Regions from separate parts of the Chitinophaga sp. Hz27 genome, predicted to be linked through region 2. Evidence: riboswitches for the same ligand, from Rfam matches in the RefSeq annotation. Region 2 holds a riboswitch; the other holds the start of a gene.

Region 1 (6,352 bases), on a different contig from region 2:
GTTTATTCATGACCGGCTGGAACATAGCGCCACTCATACGCATGGTATATGGCGTGGCCGACAAACTACCAAACGCATAAACATTATCAGTAATCCTTCGGTTTACCTGCAACGCCATAGGTGCGGATAAATAGCTACCAGACCCTCCTTTAAATGCAATAAACCCGGTGGAAATACCCGTATATTTTGTAACGGACCATTTTTTTGCATGGCCGTTAGAATCGGCTACCGGGGCAGTATGGCGTAGTATTGACGGCGTATAAGGCTCCATGCCTCCGTAATATGGAAGCTGAGCTTTCCCTGCAATAGCGCACATTAAAACTGCAATGAATATGATGGCACGTTTCATAGCATGAAGATAACCATCCTTTTTGTTAATATTGCTAAGGAAATCTTAATATTTCGGACTCAACTGTAGTAATCCTGCACGCAAAAATTATACGTATGGATAATTCAACCGCCCATCACGATCAACGGATCGCTAAAATGACTTTTGCCTCCGTATATCCTATGTATGTTACAAAGGTGGAGAAGAAAGGCAGAACCAAAGCTGAATTAGACCAGGTGATACAATGGCTGACAGGCTTTGATGATGCTACATTACAGCAATTGATCGCTGATAAAGCAACTTTCGAAACCTTCTTCCAGCGCGCCACTTTGAATCCCAAGGCCAGCCTGATCACTGGCGTAATTTGTGGCTACCGTGTAGAAGAAATTGAGAATAAACTTACCCAGCAAGTCCGCTACCTGGATAAACTTGTAGATGAACTAGCCAAAGGAAAAAAGATGGATAAGATTCTCCGGCAATAATATTTTCCGGGAGAGGTCTTCGCTAACTTCCACAAATAAAAAAGAGCGCCCCTTCTACGTGTTAGAAAGAGCGCTCCTTTTAGATATACAAATTAGAGATGAAGATCTCTTGCACCTTTTACTTCTGTTGAAATTTCTCCCAACATAGTACCTGCATCGCAGTTTTGTCCGGTATAGACTTTCACGAAGTCGATATAGGTCAGGCTTACAGGCGTTCCGCTGGAATTTACAGCCCATGAAATATCAAAAGTGTTGTAACCATAGGTAGGGTATTCTGAAGAATAGCTATCGCTATAACCCCAGGCATACGCCAGGTTAGTGATGATAGTTCCTGGAACCAATGTATTTGCTACTTTGGTACCGGTAAAGCTGATAGAGTCCTGGTTTGCAGCGAAGGTAGGATAGTAATTATTGGTGGTATGATAACTGTTGGCAGTTACATAACCAGTATTACCCTGATTATCCTTCCAAAGCACGCTGGTACCCACTGCATGCGGATTGTAATAGGTAATGCGATAGTTCTTAATAGTAGCGCTGCTGCTATATTCGCTACCTGCCAGTTCATACCATGGATCATCAGGAATACCATTGCTATTAATATCCTGACTCACCATTACGATACCTGGCTCAGACCACTGATAAGTTGGGCCTAATGGATTACCATAAATGCCGAGATCGGCGCCAGTGCCATTGTCCACAGAGTGGTCGAACCCGAAAATGATATAACCTCCGAATGCACCCAATGATACCATATTGGAAGTACTTCCTACAAGCGCCTGCGCAGCAGCCTGGGTACCAACTCCGGTAGTATTGACAAACTGTCCGGCAGCAGGAAGGTAATCATACACAGTACTAATTAAAGGACTACTGGTGGATGTTTTAGGTCGGTATACACTTGTTTTACCGGTTTGTAAAGGTTGCAGATGCATCACATCCGCCTGGTCTTCTTTCTGGCAGGCAGTAAAGGTAACTGCCGCCAAAAGAGCCATTACAGGGAAAATGGATTTTTTCATTTTTTTTATGTTTGGGTTAAAAATGACAGATAGTAACAAATTGAAATCGCTTAATAGAATACAGGTAAACTTGGGAACAGATAACCAGTATACCTCACCGTGCTATTCAGCGCACCGGTAGTGGCATTGTACGATAACCAGCGGTTATCATTACTGGAGCCCCATTCATCGGGAAGTGTGATGATCAGCAATTCATTTTTTCGTTCGTTGAAACGCACTGCAGAACCATAGAAGTATTGTCCGGCAGGAAGTGTGATAAACGGTGCTGACAGCGAGTTTGCATCACCTGCAACATAACGGTACAATTTAGTGCCGCCATATTCAATAGTACCGCCAATACCGCCCGTTTCATTACGAGCCGCTATATACACATCATTACCATTACTGCTGGTAGTCAGCGAACCTGATTTCCAGGACCATAACGCCCATGGATTAGTAACTTTAAATGGTAATTTCATGGAAGTCAATGTCAGCGCAACAGGATCTATACGCATCAGCGAAGAATCGCCGGCAGCCCATACCGCGCCATCTTTGGTACGTGTAAAGCCCATCGTAGCATTAGGAAATTTTTTCACAATGCTATAGTCGGTAGTGTTCAACACTACAACACCATCTGCCTGGGTAAGCGCGAAAATATATTTATCTACCAACAACATATCTCCAGCCGCAGATGTAATACCAGCGAGCTTTGCACCCAAAGTAAGCGTACTTAAATTCACCGGATAGATTCCATCTACTGCGCTCAGTAAACCACGAGCATTATCCACACCAACAAAAGCATGCCCTTCATCCTGTGGTAAAGCAGTGATGCGACCAGTTTCCTTCATGGTATAAGCATCCGTTACAACCAGTGGCCCGCCTACCTTTGCGACCATATATACTTTGCCGTTAAAGATGCTGGCAAATTGTAAAGTGCTGGTATTGGGCCCCAGATTTTTATCTGGATTTTCTGTTTTGTAGATGTTCTGAATAACCTTATTGCTGTCGTAACTATAATAAGCAAGGTCACCATTGGTTACGCCGTATTGTCCTTCCTGTACCATCAGGAATCCATTTTCATACTTACCATTTACATGGAGGTTGTAAACAATAGAGTCAATACCCGTCTGGTTTTTAGCTGTCAGTACGATATGGAAATCGCCATGTGCATTAGATCCAAACTGCAATACAGAATCAGTACTTACCGGCGCCCCGTTGGTGGTCCACTGGAAAGAAAGTCCGTTCTTGTTGCTGAACTGCGGCCGATAGGTAATGCTACTACCAAAAGCGATGGTGTCTTTGGTGCCTGTACTGGTAATTTTAGGACCAGGAACATCATCATTTTTTTTACACGAGAACACTACTGTAGCCATCAACGCCAGCAGGAACAAGGATTTGTTCAGTTTCATCATGAGAATCTTGTAGAATTTATTAATGAAAAATAATTTCACAAATAATTCAACACCAGGAAAAAGGGGGCATACAAAAGTTTCGGTTGACTTCACAGGAAAGCACAGCGTATAGCGTATTCATTTATTGCGTCACTTCAATACATACATCAACGATATTGCTGCCAGTGCAACATTACATCACTGTTTCATAAATGAATCCAATAAAATCCGGTCTGTTTACCAGTAAAACATTCTTAACCTTTCACCCGAAAGTGCTGAACGAAAAATTACATCTGGCAGGTCTTCTGGCTTTCCTGCTTCTTCGGCGGCCTTCCCATCTTTACTTATCAAGACAGTGGCATGTGGAGAACCGAAAAAACGATATCTATAACAGATATACAGGATTACAGCTACGGGGATAGCTCCGGCATCGCACCGGATTCCCTTTTAATACGCGGGCCTTTGCAGACCCTGGTAACCAATTGCGGTGCAAACTTAAACTAAGTATTAATATAATCCAAATGCTTAACGAATGCATAAAAAAAGCAGCCACCAAATGGCAGCTGCTTCCTACACTATGGCTGTTGAAAGAAATTATTGGACGATGATCTTCTGCGTATATTGTTTACCGTTATGGAAGATCTCCAGGAAATAGGTACCTGCAGCCACATTACCTACCTTCACGGTGAAGCTACCAGTAGTTTCCTGTTGCTGCTGTATCGCTTGCCTGCCGGCACTTAGCAGCATTACTTTTACCGCCGAATTACTGTTGTAGTCAGGAACCTTAACATATATATTACCACCTGCTACTACCGGGTTAGGATATACGCTGATCGTGTGGTTAACACCAGCCTTCTCCGTTTCGGGAGTCATAGCCGACAACTGCATCGCAGCATTGCTCGTATTGGCGGTAGCGCTGGTCACTGCGGTAATAGGGCCTACCACATTACCTACAACGCTGTAGTTAAATGATTCCCAGGTGCCTGCAGCCGTTCTGTTGGCCGTCATAGCAGCAGCGCCATTTTCAGAGCTGATATATCCGCCATTGTTACATAATAAGGTGATAGTACCATTGCTGTTAGATACCCAGGTAAACTGCTCCCATCCCTGCGCAGTAGCACGATTGCAGGTAATCGCCTGCTGCCCGTTTTCAGAAGAAACATACTTAGCCATAGAACGCAGTGCGATCTTACCACCGCCTGCATCCAATACAGAAAACTGCTCCCAGGTGCCTGGTGTAGCACGGTTGCAGTTCATCGCAGTAGTACCATTCTCACCACTTACATACAAACCATTATTACCTTTCAAGGTAATCACCTTGCCTATAGGTGCAGTACTTGGCGTAGTACGCGATACCACCACATCATGAATGGCTGATACCAGCGAGTTAGCGCCGGTAGCGTCTTGCGACAGCTCCCAGATCATAATACCACTGCCCTGATCAAATGCAAGATTGGTCTTTTGCTTGATAGTAGTGATACCATTGTACCCTACATTATCAAATACATCTGCATAAGGATCTGCACCTCTGGCCACCAGCTGCGCAAACGACTCCCAACTAGGACGCCCGTAGAAAGGTACGCCCAGCACTAGTTTGGACGCTGGCAACCCACGGCCAAGCCAGTACGAAACCGACTGTGTAGCATACGTGTAGGTAGAGTGGTCAAAGTTGTTGTAATCGTAAGCCATGAGATTGTAGAAATCTACCAAAGCAAAAGCACTGCTGAGAATACTGGAACCACCCGTACCTACAAGCGCGCCTGTCAATAGTTTGCCATTGTTATGCATCGCTGTACTGAGCTGCGTCATCAGCGATATGTAGTTGTTGGCAGATGCGCCGGCATCCGGATATTCCCAGTCAATATCAACACCATCCAATCCATACTGATTGACGAAGTTGACCATGTTGTTGACAAAGGTGCTGCGATAGCCACTGTTAGCAGCAAGGCCTTCAAAGCCGCTGTCATCGCCATTGTTCCAGCCGCCAACAGAAATCAGCACCTTCACATTATTGGCATGTGCAGTACTGACAAGACTCTGCAGTTTACTTGGGTTATCAATTGCTTGCAAACCGCCAGTTGCAGTAGGTAACAAAAAAGCATAATTGATGTGTGTCAGTTTACTATACTGCACACTGCTTACACTGCCCGACCAGCTTGGCATGTAACCGACCACACGGAATGGCGTTTGCGCCCTGACAGATAAAAAACAGATTAACAAAAGTAACAACGTGGATAAACGTGTTTTCATAAGGGGATTTTTACAGGTGAGGAAAAGAATATAAGCGTCTCGACAAAAATATTCTCCAACTATACAAGTCAAAATTTTAACACTACGACATTACTACGTCAAGGACGATTAATTATTTTTGTATCCTGATGAACAACAACTTACGTATACGCCTATACTACATTTTCCTGCTGGCCATTACCATGTGGGCAGGACTCGCCACCAGACATTCGCCGGATTTTTTTCCTGCATTTATTAGTGAATATGGTGGAGATATCCTTTATGCAACCTTCGCCGTCTTTGGATTGCGGTTTCTATGGATACGGCCCCAACTATGGAAGGTTATCCTCGGAGGATTTATCTTCTGTGTATTGATAGAAATACAGCAGCTCTGCCAGGCTCCCTGGCTGGTACATCTCAGAAATACTTTTCCTTTTGGGCTTATATTGGGGTATGGTTTTTTATGGAGTGATATCGTTTGTTATGCTGGTGGGGCCTTACTAGCTTATCCCTTCTGCCATGTAGGCGAAGCATTACTTAAGCGTACTAACGCAAAGGCATAAACGTTATACTGATATAATAATGCAGTGGGTTGTTGCAACAAATTTCAATCTGCTGTTACAACTGCAAAAACAAAAACGGCTGTACCAACAAGTACAGCCGTTTTGCCTCTATCATCCGTTTATCTATCAATTTACGGGTACCAGACTTACTGCAGCTCCACCGCCTTTTGCCAGTCGGAGATGCAAAACAGTTTTTATATCCGCAGTAATATGCTCGATCTTATATGATTCGGGGTTCGATTTCCAATCTGCGTCCTTTCCATCACCATATATAGTTACACTATATTTCCTCCCTCTTTCCAGGAAATCCAATGAGACATCTACATTATGGGCATTTTCATCGGTAATAGCACCAATAAACCAGCTG
Region 2 (6,352 bases):
TTCTTCCGGCTCAAAGCCCAGTTCACGAACTTCCTGTTCCAGGTAAGGTGTTAGGCGTTTATTACAGGTAATAATAATTGCGCCCTTTGTAGTATATAAAGACATAATGGGCGCAAATTACAATTAATTCCAGATTTCGTTGGCGGATGTCAGAATGATAGGCGCCTTATCTGTTACAATGATAGTATGTTCATGTTGTGCCACATGACCGCCTTTGTTTCCAACCAGTGTCCAGCCGTCGCTTTCCTGGTTAGCATAATCGGAAGAAGTGGAAATAAAAGTTTCAATAGCTACCACCGAAAAACGTTTAAACTTACTCTTATTTGCACGATCGTAGCAATTGAGAATATCTTCCGGAGATTCGTGTAAACTTCTGCCTACACCATGTCCGGCGAGGTTACGTATAACACGGTAACCAGATTTACGGGCTTCTGTTTCTATCAGTCTACCGATATCGCAAATCTTTACACCTCCATGAATAGCATGGATGGCTTTATAGAGGATGTTGCGGGAAGCCTCTACCAATGGCTGATAGCCATGGATATCTTTTCCAACAACAAAGCTTCCGCCATTATCTGCCCAGAAACCGTTATACTCTGCGGAAACATCTATATTTACCAGATCTCCTTCCTGAATGATTTTATTGGCACTGGGAATACCATGTGCTACTTCATGATTAACGCTGATGCAGGTCCAGCCTGGAAAGCCGTAAGTCAGTTTAGGAGCCGACTTAGCGCCTTGTTTATTGAGCAGTTGCCCGCCGAAATCATCTATCTGTTGTGCAGTCATACCTGGCTTAGTATAGTCCCGCATCTCTTTCAGTGTTTTGGCAACAATCTCACTGATCCGCTTCATTCCGTTTAATTCATTCTCGGATGTAATTGACATAACTCAGGTGTTTTATTAATTTTGAAATGGGCTAATCCTGTATGGTTTTTCAACAATTACGAATATCCGCAATTCTTTCCAAACTACATGATCTCTCATCAATAATTAAGCCCACTCAATGTACTTAACCGGTACAGCATCTGTCAGCCAAACGTTGTTATCAGAGCAATAAAACAGGTATCCATCTCTGTGCATTTGCCCGCTCCTTATTGTCAGTATAGCAGGAAAACCATGTCTGGCCCCTACTTTGGTCGCCATTTCCTTATCAAGACTTAAATGCACATGATGCCTGCTCATCTTTTTTAGCCCATCCGTTTTTATCAGCTGAATAGTGCGGGAGGCGGTGCCATGGTAAAGGAATTCAGGCGGTTCCTGCGGTTGCAGGCCTAGTTCAACGCTAATACTGTGGCCTTGATTGGCCCTGATCCTGTTGTTCGTGGTATCCAGAGAGAAGCGTTGTTTTTCGCAGGTGGCTACAATTTCCTGCATCTCATCAAAGGTTATCTTCTTTCCTGCTTTTTGCAATAACACATTTACATCTGCCCATCCCTGGCTGTCCAGCTCCAAACCAATGGAAGCTGGATCATGCCGGAGAATATAACTTAGAAATTTACTTTTCGTTTTCTTTTGTTGTTCGGTCATATTATATTTTAACAATTATGTTCCGCTTATACATTATCTGAATTGGTATCCAGATAAGGAATACGAGGAACAAGGCGGAGGCCAGTGATGCATTGTATGGAGAAAAAATATTCCCGAATACATCATTGTTTAGCCAGGCCTGTAAAGACTTTCCACTTCCGACTGGAATGGAGCTTAATAATTTTGGCACTAACGCGGAGAGTACATACGCGGTGATGGCATTTCGTCCGAAGGCGACGAATGGTTCCAGGTACCTGGTACGTTGCTGAACGTCTATGAGCCAGTAACTGGTGGCGAGGGCCATAGTGGCTAAGCCGCCTGTATAGAGCACAAAGGAGCTTGTCCAGAGTGATTTGTTGATAGGGAAAAACTGGTCCCATATCAGCGCCAGTATTACGGAAATGAATCCATAAACAAACATCCAGCTTACTTTCACTGCATCTTCCCTATCCTTTCTACGCAGCCAGGTTCCTACCAATATTCCGAATAAGCCTGTGCTTACAGCAGGCATAGTACTCAGCAATCCTTCCGGGTCCCAGGTTTTGCTTTGTGCCCAGAGATGATTTGTGGTAAATATTAATCTATCTAACCAGGCGCCCAGGTTGTTTTCTGGTTCCAGGTTAGGATACCCTACTCCTGGTACTGGCACGAAGGTCATCAATACAAAATACAGTAGTAATAATCCACCGAAAGTCCAGATGATGGCCTTTCTGCTGCCTTTAATAAACAATACTGCAATGATGGCGAACACCAGACCAATACGCTGTAATACGCCAGGAAAGCGCAGTGTATCAAAGTGCCAGTTGGACATCATCCGCAAGGCCATGCCTATCAGGATCAAGATCAATCCACGGCGCAGGGCATGCAGGATAAGTGATGTATGATTGGCAGGATCTTCTTTCTTTGTGCCCATGGCATAGGGTACGGAAACCCCTACTATAAAGAGAAAGAAAGGAAATATCAGGTCTGTTGGCGTACAGCCGTTCCATTTACTGTGTTCCAGTGGAGCGTATACAAAGCTCCAATTTCCCGGGTTATTAACCATTATCATGGCTGCTACAGTGATGCCCCGGAATACGTCCAGCGACAATAGTCGTGTTTTGGTTGATGTATTCATGCAAAAGGTTATGAAGATCACAATTTAAATAAATAATTGAGAGATTTCCAACCTTTTACAGTAGCGGTTATCAGGCCTTCTTTAGCTTTTTGAAGGTCAGGTAACCTAATACACCAAGGATCACAAATGGCCAGATGCTGATCAGGAAAATAATGATATTTCTTAGTAAGTCTGCCCCATCAATCATTGCCATTTTTAGTTCTGTACCAAATCCTGCTTTGTTGATGGCATCCGGGTTTACGACCATCTGCACATCTGCCTTATCTGGTTGTACGAGGGCAACGGTAATCGAGGCATTGTTGACATCATCGATGATAGCCAGATTGCTGAGCTGGCGATCAATCTTCTCATTTTTCTTAGCGTCATTATAACTGGCTGCATCGGCAGAAGAAGTTTTCTTATCAGCGACAACAGTTGATGGCGTGCTATTATTACGAAGGGCATTAGACAGATAGTTCAGTGTTTTATCTTCATCCTTTAAGGTACGGTGATCGATATACGTAGCCATACCGGTGATCACACGTACCACAGAATCCAGGCTGGACACAGGAACTTTCAATTGTATATCTGCCGCGGTCGTATAAATTTTTACTTGCCGGAGTGAATCAGTTGTATACGGTAAATACTTTTCATTCCTGGATTGCGTGTATTGATTACTGTTAACGATTACGCCATTTACAGCGTGGGTTACATGCTCAATGGTATTAACGGCATCGAATACACTATTGACGCGGCATTGAATATCAGCGCTACGAATACGCTTACGGGAAGCGGAGTTCAACGACGCGATATCATTTTCGAAAGCCACAGAATCAGCAGCTTCCGTAATAGCATTTGCGTTCACTTTACTTTCTGCTGTAGCATCAGCGCTATGATAACGAGCGGATGGTCCTGCCGAACAGGCAGCAAGGGTCAGGGCGGGTAAAACCCACAGTGGTATGGAGTAACGCATGATTAGGTCGTTTCCCCTTTATACCTGAAACACCTTTCAGGTAACCCTCTATTTCCTTAAATTTTTCAAAACAAAATTTGCCTGGATAAGCAGACATCACAATCAGCAGTTTGTTTTTTATGAATAGTTGACGTAGGTTTGCGCCTCGCAACTGGTTGTTAAAGTCGCACTGACTGTAACATTAAAAGGGAATCCGGTGCAATACCGGAGCTATCCCCGTAGCTGTAATCCTGGTTTTCATCTCACAAGAAAACCATTTTTCGGACAACTTCTGCCACTGTTTCTACTACTTAGAAACGGGAAGGCCCGCCGGAAAAAAGGAGAGCCAGAAGACCTGCCAGCTTGCATCCGTCTTGGCGTTTTCGGGAGAAGAACATATAAGACCAGTACCTGATTAACGGTGCTACCTGAACTCATGAATTCCTGTCAATTACTGCAATATCGCGAGTTGCATGATTGCCTTGGCATTATATGTTTCGTAAAAATCAAGAAATGAAAAAAACTGTACAACTGATGCAAAAGCTGCGTCATATCAATTCCGGCAGCCTCTTACGTAAACGCCTATACGGCGCTATTTTCCTTGCTACAGCAATCTCTCTGGGAGCATGTCATAAAGATGACAACAACATTGGCAGCACTCCTGCCAAATACGAAGGTGGTTTCTTCATTGCCAATGAAGGTTGGTTTGGTCATGAAAATGGAGACCTTCATTTTTACACCTATGCTGGAGATTCTCTGCAGACCAGCGTTTACAAGAAAGAGAACCCTGCCGATAGTTTAGGAAAACCTTCCAACTCATTGGAATTCGCGACTGTTTTCAACAACAAAATGTATATCGTAGTAAAAGCTGGTGGCCCATTGGTAGCAACAGATGTACGCACCATGAAAGAGACTGGCCGTGCTGCTTCCCTGCCTAAAAACGATGGTCATGCCTTCGTAGGCATCGACCAGTACAGAGGCTTACTCAGTACCGGCGATGGCGTATATCCTGTTAGTCTGACAACTTTATCTATTGATAAAAAAGTGGATAGCATCAGTGGTTATGTAGGTGATATGATCGTTGCTGGTAAATATGCTTTTGCTTTATCACAAACAGATGGTATCGTAGCCATCAACACCGCAGATTATAAATTTGCGAAACGTTTTGGAAAAGCTAACCAGGGCTTTGCCATCTCTAAAGATGGTACGGTATGGGCAGCCACCAGCGATTCACTGATTTCCATCAACCCTGCTACACTGGAAAGAACTGGCTTTAAATCTGGCTTTACTGTATCTTCTCCATGGGGTGCATGGCGCCATGCAAGCATCTCTGCAAGCACTAAAGAGAATGTGATCTTTATTAGTCCAGGTGCTGGTTTTTCTGGCGGTACCAAAGTATACCGTTATATGATCGGTGATCCTACATCTCTTGCACAACCATTTATTACCCTGCCTACTGGTCAGTATTTCTATGGTTCTGCTATTGGTTATAATAAATCTACCAATGAGATTATTGCACTTACCATCAACGGTTCTATTACAGGTAATATCAACCGGGTACTCTTCTATGATGCCAGCACTGGTGAGCTGAAGAAAACCGTTACTTACAATGGATGGTACTTCCCTGCTATGCCGGTATTCCTGCAATAATTGCTTTATATCCATCATAAGAAAGGGCTGACCGGGAAATATTCCGGGTCAGCCCTTTTCAATAGCAGTCTGTGCTTCGTATATATAGAAGGGTTAGTACACTACTTTACCAAAAGGGGCAAATGTCAGCGTCATCAGCTTGAAATGCTGGCGAGCAAAAGGTATGCCGATGATAGAAATAGCCAGCAGGAAGCCAAAGACAAGATGCCCGAGGGCAACCAACAGGCCTCCTGTGAAAATCCAGATGATATTGAAAATAGTAGCGAGGCAACCAACAGGTGCGTTTCCTTCTCTTACCTGAGCGCCAAAAGGCATCAGCGTAAGCAATCCGATTTTAAAGAATTGGATACCGAAAGGAATACCGATGATGGTAAAGCAGGATAATAGGCCTGCAATAAAATAACCCATCGCACAAAAGAAGCCTCCAAAGATTAGCCAGATTATATTACCGATGAGGTTCATGTTACAATGTTTTCAGCATCCAAATGGTGCAGGCATCGTGACCTGAATTACCTAATGGCGCTGGTAGATAATCGAAACCATTTTTTTCATAGAGCGCAATAGCGCGAGTCATCTCAGAAAATGATTCCAGGTAAAGACTGGTATATCCTTCTTCCTTGGCAAACTCATATGATTTCTCCAGCAATTTAACACCAAGTCCCTTTCCTCTGGCCGCAGGAGACAGAAAAAAACGAACCAGTTCGGCGCAACCTGCAGGTAGGCCGTTGGTTGGGAATATACCACAGCCACCTAATATTACGCCTGCATCTTCAGCGATGGCATACCTGGAGCCTGGCGTCTGGAATAACTGGTAAAGGTTATCTGTTGTGGGATCGGTGTGGGCTGTACCTTCTGTGGGCACATCAAATTCCTCTATGGAACGTCGGATAATTGCCGCCATTACCGGGTTATCTGCTGGCACAATATCCCTGAAAATTACACTCATTATTGTACACTGATTTTTATAACTACTTTTTTAACGGGTACAGGACCGTTTACACGAAGGTTTGGCATATGCAGATCAGTAGGAAAAAAGATGGCAAACTGACCTTGTTTAAGGATGGTATAGAACGCAGGTTTCTCTGCAAATAACATATAATCCTCTGTTTCGCTGTAGGCGCGTG

The links. Region 2 has a riboswitch for cobalamin ahead of ACE38W_RS21585 (DUF5074 domain-containing protein). Riboswitches for the same ligand answer to the same signal wherever they lie in the genome.
Region 1: linked by a shared signal. The riboswitch ahead of ACE38W_RS05375 (DUF5074 domain-containing protein) and the one ahead of ACE38W_RS21585 (DUF5074 domain-containing protein) in region 2 are both predicted to bind cobalamin.

The regions. Positions count from the first base shown of each region.
Region 1 covers NZ_JBHKFJ010000002.1:361,743-368,094, reverse strand. Annotated here, with positions in the region: gene ACE38W_RS05390 (hypothetical protein) at 1-349, opposite strand, end outside; gene ACE38W_RS05385 (DUF2200 domain-containing protein) at 445-810, shown strand; gene ACE38W_RS05380 (hypothetical protein) at 903-1,823, opposite strand; gene ACE38W_RS05375 (DUF5074 domain-containing protein) at 1,874-3,214, opposite strand; cobalamin riboswitch at 3,471-3,691, opposite strand; gene ACE38W_RS05370 (glycosyl hydrolase family 18 protein) at 3,788-5,443, opposite strand; gene ACE38W_RS05365 (DUF2809 domain-containing protein) at 5,572-5,985, shown strand; gene ACE38W_RS05360 (glycoside hydrolase family 97 protein) at 6,112-6,352, opposite strand, start outside.
Region 2 covers NZ_JBHKFJ010000009.1:109,403-115,754, reverse strand. Annotated here, with positions in the region: gene ACE38W_RS21610 (class I SAM-dependent RNA methyltransferase) at 1-105, opposite strand, end outside; gene map (type I methionyl aminopeptidase) at 124-888, opposite strand; gene ACE38W_RS21600 (RNA 2'-phosphotransferase) at 994-1,530, opposite strand; gene ACE38W_RS21595 (acyltransferase family protein) at 1,532-2,647, opposite strand; gene ACE38W_RS21590 (hypothetical protein) at 2,718-3,599, opposite strand; cobalamin riboswitch at 3,735-3,956, shown strand; gene ACE38W_RS21585 (DUF5074 domain-containing protein) at 4,092-5,228, shown strand; gene ACE38W_RS21580 (YccF domain-containing protein) at 5,322-5,690, opposite strand; gene ACE38W_RS21575 (GNAT family N-acetyltransferase) at 5,692-6,174, opposite strand; gene ACE38W_RS21570 (YhcH/YjgK/YiaL family protein) at 6,174-6,352, opposite strand, start outside.